DNA from 2 places in the Pseudomonas sp. GCM10022186 genome. Region 1 is predicted to be linked to the other one. Evidence: predicted binding sites of a transcription regulator. Region 1 holds the regulator's gene; the other holds the start of a gene.
The links. Region 1 encodes FliA, which starts transcription of late flagellar genes. Its sites were predicted from a motif close to CTAAAGTTTNNNNNNNNNNNGCCGNTAA; they were not measured.
Positions count from the first base shown of each region.

Region 2: ACFPU0_RS05390 (methyl-accepting chemotaxis protein) is a predicted target of FliA. The motif match lies at 1,604-1,631, and genes of this name have one in related genera.

Region 1 covers NZ_JBHSOU010000028.1:166,725-170,129, forward strand. Annotated here, with positions in the region: gene ACFPU0_RS12850 (protein phosphatase CheZ) at 1-409, opposite strand, end outside; gene ACFPU0_RS12855 (chemotaxis response regulator CheY) at 429-803, opposite strand; gene fliA (RNA polymerase sigma factor FliA) at 887-1,633, opposite strand; gene fleN (flagellar synthesis regulator FleN) at 1,630-2,463, opposite strand; gene flhF (flagellar biosynthesis protein FlhF) at 2,542-3,405, opposite strand, start outside.
Region 2 covers NZ_JBHSOU010000007.1:275,066-278,470, forward strand. Annotated here, with positions in the region: gene pilG (twitching motility response regulator PilG) at 129-536, shown strand; gene pilH (twitching motility response regulator PilH) at 582-947, shown strand; gene ACFPU0_RS05385 (chemotaxis protein CheW) at 1,004-1,540, shown strand; gene ACFPU0_RS05390 (methyl-accepting chemotaxis protein) at 1,680-3,405, shown strand, end outside.

The sequences.
Region 1 (3,405 bases):
CGATTTCCCGGCGCATGAAGCGCCCCCACTCCTCGCCCAGCTGCCGGGCTTCGTCGCCCAGCCCGCCCAGCAGCGGCGCGCTCTCCTCCACCAGGTCCATGGTGCGGTTGGCGGCCTTCTCGGTCATCTGCACCACATAGCCCAGGCGGTCGGTCGCGTCGGCGATCTGCGACATTTCCTGGGCGTGGGGCAAGTGCGGGTCGATCTGGAAATTGACGATGGCGTTGTGCAGTTCGCGTGTGAGCTTGCCGACTTCCTGGTAGAGGCCGCGATCACGGACGTGATTGAGTTCGTGGATAAGTTGCACGGCGTCGGTGAAGTTGCCTCTCTCCAGGCTTTCCACCAGCTCCCGCGCACGGACTTTCAGGGTCGACTCGAAGTCTCCCAGCAGGGTTTCGTTCTGCTCCATGGTGCCCTCGCGGCTGGCATCAGCCGTTGACCCGCTCGAAGATCTTCTCGATTTTTTCTTTCAGCACCTGGGCGGTGAAAGGCTTGACCACATAGCCGTTCACACCGGCCTGGGCCGCCTCGATGATCTGGTCGCGCTTGGCTTCGGCGGTCACCATCAGCACCGGCAGGTGCTTCAGGCGCTCGTCGGCACGTACGGCGCGCAGCAGGTCGATGCCGGTCATGCCGGGCATGTTCCAGTCGGTCACGAGGAAGTCGAAATTACCGCTGTGCAGCATCGGCAGCGCCGTGGTGCCGTCATCGGCTTCGGCGGTATTGGTGAAACCCAAGTCGCGCAAGAGGTTCTTGATGATGCGTCTCATCGTCGAGAAATCGTCAACGATGAGGATTTTCATATTCTTGTCCAAGTCGACCTCCGTACAGTCTCAAACGCCCCTCTTGCCGGGTGCGCCGTTCAAATCTGGAAGCGGTGTGCCATTCAGCGTGCGCGCCATTCGCCCAGCCGCGCGCGCAGGCGTGCCGCGCACTGGCTGTGCAACTGGCTGACCCGCGACTCGCTGACCCCCAGCACTTCACCGATTTCCTTCAGGTTCAATTCTTCGTCGTAGTACAGCGCCAGCACCAGGCGCTCGCGCTCCGGCAGGTTCGCGATGGCGTCGGCCAGCGCGGCCTGGAAGCGTTCTTCTTCCAGCTCGTTGGAGGGCGAAAGTTGGGTGACACCGGCGTCCTCGTGCACCCCGCCATGCTCGCCGTCCTGCAACAGGTCGTCGAAGCTGAACAGGCGGCTGCCCAAGGTGTCGCTCAGGATGCCGTAGTAGTCTTCGAGACTCAATTGAAGTTCGGCAGCGACCTCCTGATCTTTAGCGTCGCGGCCGGTACGCGCTTCGATGGCGCGGATCGCATCGCTCACCATGCGGGTGTTGCGGTGCACCGAACGCGGCGCCCAATCGCCCTTGCGCACCTCGTCGAGCATGGCGCCGCGGATGCGGATGCCGGCATAGGTCTCGAAGCTGGCGCCCTTGCTGCCATCGTATTTCTTCGAGGCTTCGAGCAAGCCGATCATCCCGGACTGCATCAGGTCCTCCACCTGCACGCTGGCCGGCAGGCGCGCCAGCAGGTGATAGGCGATGCGCTTGACCAGGGGGGCATAGCGCTCGATCAGCTGATGCTGCGAGTCCCTTGCCTGGGCCTTGCCGTACATGCGCAGTCCGGTTGCGGGTGTCATACGGGGTTTTCCGCGGACGGCTGCTTGACCAGCCGCTCGACGAAGAACTCCAGGTGGCCCCGCGGATTGGCCGGCAGCGGCCAGCTGTCGACCTTTTGCGCGATGGCCTTGAAGGCCAGCGAGCACTTCGAGCGCGGGAAGGCTTCATAGACCGCGCGCTGCTTCTGCACGGCCTTGCGCACGGACTCGTCGTAGGGAACGGCGCCGACGTATTGCAGGGCGACGTCGAGGAAACGGTCGGTGACCTTGGTCAGCTTGGCGAAGAGGTTGCGCCCTTCCTGCGGGCTGTGGGCCATGTTGGCCAGCACGCGGAAACGGCTCATGCCGTAGTCGCGGTTGAGCAGCTTGATCAGCGCGTAGGCGTCGGTGATGGAGGTTGGCTCGTCGCAGACCACCACTATCACTTCCTGGGCCGCGCGGACGAAGCTGACCACCGAATCGCCGATGCCGGCGGCGGTGTCGATCACCAGCACGTCGAGGTTGTCGCTGATATCGCTGAAGGCCTGGATCAGGCCGGCGTGCTGCATGGGCGAAAGCTGCACCATGCTCTGGGTGCCGGAGGCGGCCGGGACGATGCGGATGCCCCCCGGCCCCTGCAACAGCACGTCGCGCAGGTCGCATTCGCCATTGATCACATCGGCCAGGGTGCGCTTGGCGGTGAGGCCGAGCAGGACGTCGACGTTGGCCAGGCCCAGGTCGGCGTCCAGCAACATGACGCGACGACCGAGATCGGCCAGCGCCAGCGAGAGGTTCACCGACACGTTGGTCTTGCCGACGCCACCCTTGCCGCCGGTCACCGCGATCACCTGTACGGGATGCATACTTCCCATTTCAAATACCTTGTCTCAGATCGACTGGGCCACTTGGCTGTCTGGCGCCACCCAATCCAGGGCGGCGCAATGAATGCTTCAACCGGCGCGGCGCGCCGGATTCTGGTAGAGGCCGGCGAACAGCTCGGCCATGGCTTCCTCGCTCGGGTCTTCCGCCGCCTGCAGGCTGACCGCACGGCTTACCAGCTGGTGGCTGCGGGGAACCTGCAGATCATCCGGAATTCGCGGCCCATCGGCCAGATAGGCTACCGGGAGATGCTGGCCGATAGCCAGCCCCAGAACCTCGCCCAGGCTGGCCGCTTCGTCCGCCTTGGTAATGATGCAGCCAGCCAGGCCGCAACGCTTGTAACTGTGGTAGGCCGCCTTGAGCACCTGGCTCTGGCTGGTGGCTGCCATCACCAGATAATTCTTCGCATTGATGGTCCGGCTGGCCAGGGCTTCGAGCTGCATGGCCAGGGCCGGGTCGTTGGCCGGCAGGCCGGCGGTGTCGACCAGCACCACACGCTTGCGCGCCAGCGGCGCCAGGGCCTGGGTCAGGGACTGGCCCGGGTCCACCAGGGTCACCGGCACGTTGAGGATGCGGCCGAGGGTCTTGAGTTGCTCCTGGGCGCCGATGCGGAAGGCATCCATGCTCACCAGGGCGACGCTCTGGGCGCCGTATTTGAGCACGTAGCGCGCGGCCAGCTTGGCCAGGGTGGTGGTCTTGCCCATGCCGGCCGGGCCGACCAGGGCGATCACCCCACCCTCTTCCAGCGGCTCCTGCTGCGGCGTGCGGATGGCGTGGGCCAGATGCGCCAGCAGCATGCGCCAGGCCTGGCGCGGTTCGTTGACGCCGGCCACCTTGTCCAGCAGGGCGCGGCCCAGGTCGGCCGGCAGGCCCATGCGCTGCAGGCGGCGCCAGAGGCTGGCCTGCTGCGGACGGCGGCTCTGCATCTGGCCCCA
Region 2 (3,405 bases), on a different contig from region 1:
CCGTGTAGCTTGCGTCTGGAGACTGTGCTAAAAAGGCCCGACGATTGGGTCGCAGCCCGTCGGTTGCAGGGCCTCAGGCATATATATAAAGCAGAATAACGACTCACCGAGGCGATGGTAGGGCGAACATGGAACAGCATTCCGAGGGTTTGAAGGTCATGGTGATCGACGATTCGAAAACGATTCGTCGCACCGCCGAGACTCTGCTCAAGAAAGTGGGGTGCGAGGTCATCACCGCGGTCGATGGTTTCGATGCCCTGGCCAAGATCGCCGACTCCCATCCGAACATCATTTTCGTCGACATCATGATGCCGCGCCTGGATGGTTATCAGACCTGCGCCCTGATCAAGAACAACAGCGCTTTCAAGTCCACCCCGGTGATCATGCTGTCCTCCAAGGACGGCCTGTTCGACAAGGCCAAGGGTCGCATCGTCGGTTCCGACCAGTACCTCACCAAGCCCTTCAGCAAGGAAGAGCTGCTCGGCGCGATCAAGACTCACGTCCCCGATTTCACCCCGGTGGAGCAAGCCTCCTGAAGTCCGGCCTGAAGGCCGGTGAAGCCTTTCCGTATGGGGAACACCATGGCTCGTATTCTGATTGTTGATGACTCGCCGACCGAGATGTACAAGCTGACCGCCATGCTCGAGAAGCACGGTCACCAGGTACTCAAGGCGGAGAACGGTGCCGATGGCGTGGCCCTGGCCCGCCAGGAGAAGCCGGACGCCGTGCTGATGGATATCGTCATGCCCGGCCTGAACGGCTTCCAGGCGACCCGTCAGCTGACCAAGGACGCCGAAACCAGCCATATCCCGGTGGTCATCGTCACCACCAAGGATCAGGAAACCGACAAGGTCTGGGGCAAGCGCCAGGGCGCCAAGGACTACCTGACCAAGCCGATCGAAGAAGACACCCTGATCAAGACCCTGAACGCGGTACTGGCCGGCTGAGTGCCGCGCCGGTCCCCGGAACCATAATTATTAGAAACAGGCCAAGGCCGGTCGCCATGTCGGATTCGCAGACTCCCTTCCAGCTCCTCTTCGAGATCGACCAGCGCTGTCGCGCGCTGGCCGCGGGGTTGCCTGCGCAACAACAGGTGGTGCAGAGCTGGAGCGGCATCGGCTTCCGCATGGGCGAGCGCCTGTTCGTGGCGCCCATGGGCGAGGTCAGCGAAGTGCTGCACGAGCCGCGCTACACCTTGCTGCCGGGGGTGAAGACCTGGGTCAAGGGCGTCGCCAACGTGCGTGGCCGCCTGTTGCCGATCATGGACCTGTGCGGTTTCTTCGGCAGCGAACTCTCACCCCTGCGCAAGCAGCGCCGGGTGCTGGTGGTCGACCACCAGGAGATCTTCGCCGGCCTGATCGTCGACGAAGTCTTCGGCATGCAGCATTTCCTGGTCGATGCCTTCAGCGAGGAACTGCCCCCGCTGGAGGCCGGTATCCAGACCTTCATCCACGGCGTGTTCCACCGCGAACAGCCCTGGCTGGTGTTCAGCCCGCATGCGCTGGCGCAGCATCAGGCGTTCATCGAGGTGGCTGTCTAGATTCGACGCGGGGCGCCTGGCGCTCCGCGGTAGTTACCGGGATGCGGTTCCCGGGACTGCGGTTTCAAGGTTGGGCCGGCTTCGCCGGCCCTTTGGCGTTACATGGGAACAAGTGGTTGGTCCAGGCGGGGGCCCGATAATGAAAAGACTGAACTCAGGCAATCTGTTTTCCGGGGTGCGCAGCACGTCGCTGATCGCCGGACTCTTCGTGGTCCTGATCGTCGCCATCGTGCTGCTGTTCGCGAACTTCGCGTACCTCAACACCCAGGCGAACTACGACAAGGAGTACATCAGCCACGCAGGTGAGCTGCGCGTGCTCTCCCAGCGTATCGCCAAGAACTCCAGCGAGGCCGCAGCGGGCAAGGCCGAAGCCTTCGCCCTGCTGAAGGACGCGCGCAACGACTTCGAGCAGCGCTGGAACTTCCTCGTCAAGGGCGACGCCTCCACCGGCCTGCCTGACGCGCCCGCTGCCGTTAAAGCCGAGATGGACCCCGTGCAGAAGGACTGGGACAGCCTGCGCAAGAACGCCGACGCCATCCTCGCCAGCGAGCAGACCGTGCTCTCCCTGCACCAGGTGGCCGCCACCCTGGCCGAAACCATTCCGCAACTGCAGGTCGAGTATGAGGAAGTGGTGGACATCCTCCTCGAAAGCGGCGCGCCCGCCAGCCAGGTTTCCGTGGCCCAGCGCCAGTCGCTGCTGGCCGAACGTATCCTCGGTTCGGTGAACAAGGTGCTGGCCGGTGACGAAGACTCGGTCCAGGCCGCCGACATGTTCGGTCGCGACGCCAGCCTGTTCGGCCGCGTACTGACCGCCATGCGCGAAGGCAACCCGGCGATGGAGATCTCCAAGGTCACCAATACCGAGGCCCTGGAGCGCCTGCAGGAGATCGCCGAACTCTTCGAATTCGTCTCCGGCTCGGTGGACGAGATCCTCGAGACCTCGCCCGAGCTCTTCCAGGTCCGCGAGTCCGCCAACACCATCTTCACCGGTTCCCAGACCCTGCTGGACAAGGCCTCCGCGCTGACCACCGGCTTCGAGAACCTGGCTTCCAGCCGTGACCTGAACAGCTTCGCCGGCTACGTGCTGGGCGTGCTGGCCCTGGGCTCGATCATCCTCATCGGCCTGGTCATGGTGCAGAGCACCCGCAGCCGGCTGGCCGAGACCGCCGCGAAGAACGAACGCAACCAGGCGGCGATCCTGCGTCTGCTCGACGAAATCGCCGACCTCGCCGACGGCGACCTGACCGTGGCCGCGACCGTGACCGAAGACTTCACCGGCGCCATCGCCGACTCCATCAACTACTCCATCGACCAGCTCCGCGAGCTGGTGGAAACCATCAACCTGACCGCCGTGCAGGTGGCCGCCGCCGCCCAGGAAACCCAGGCCACCGCCATGCACCTGGCCGAGGCTTCCGAGCACCAGGCCCAGGAAATCGCCGGCGCCTCCGCGGCGATCAACGAAATGGCCGTGTCCATCGACCAGGTATCGGCGAACGCCTCCGAATCCTCGGCGGTAGCGGAACGTTCCGTAGCCATCGCCAACAAGGGCAACGAAGTGGTGCACAACACCATCACCGGCATGGACAACATCCGCGAGCAGATCCAGGACACCTCGAAGCGGATCAAGCGCCTCGGTGAATCGTCCCAGGAGATCGGCGACATCGTCAGCCTGATCAACGACATCGCCGACCAGACCAACATCCTCGCCCTGAACGCCGCGATCCAGGCGTCCATGGCCGGCGACGCGGGCCGTGGCTTCGCCGTGGTTGCGGACGAGGTACAGCGCCTCGCGGAACGTTCCTCTGCCGCGACCAAGCAGATCGAGGCCCTGGTGAAGACCATCCAGACCGACACCAACGAAGCGG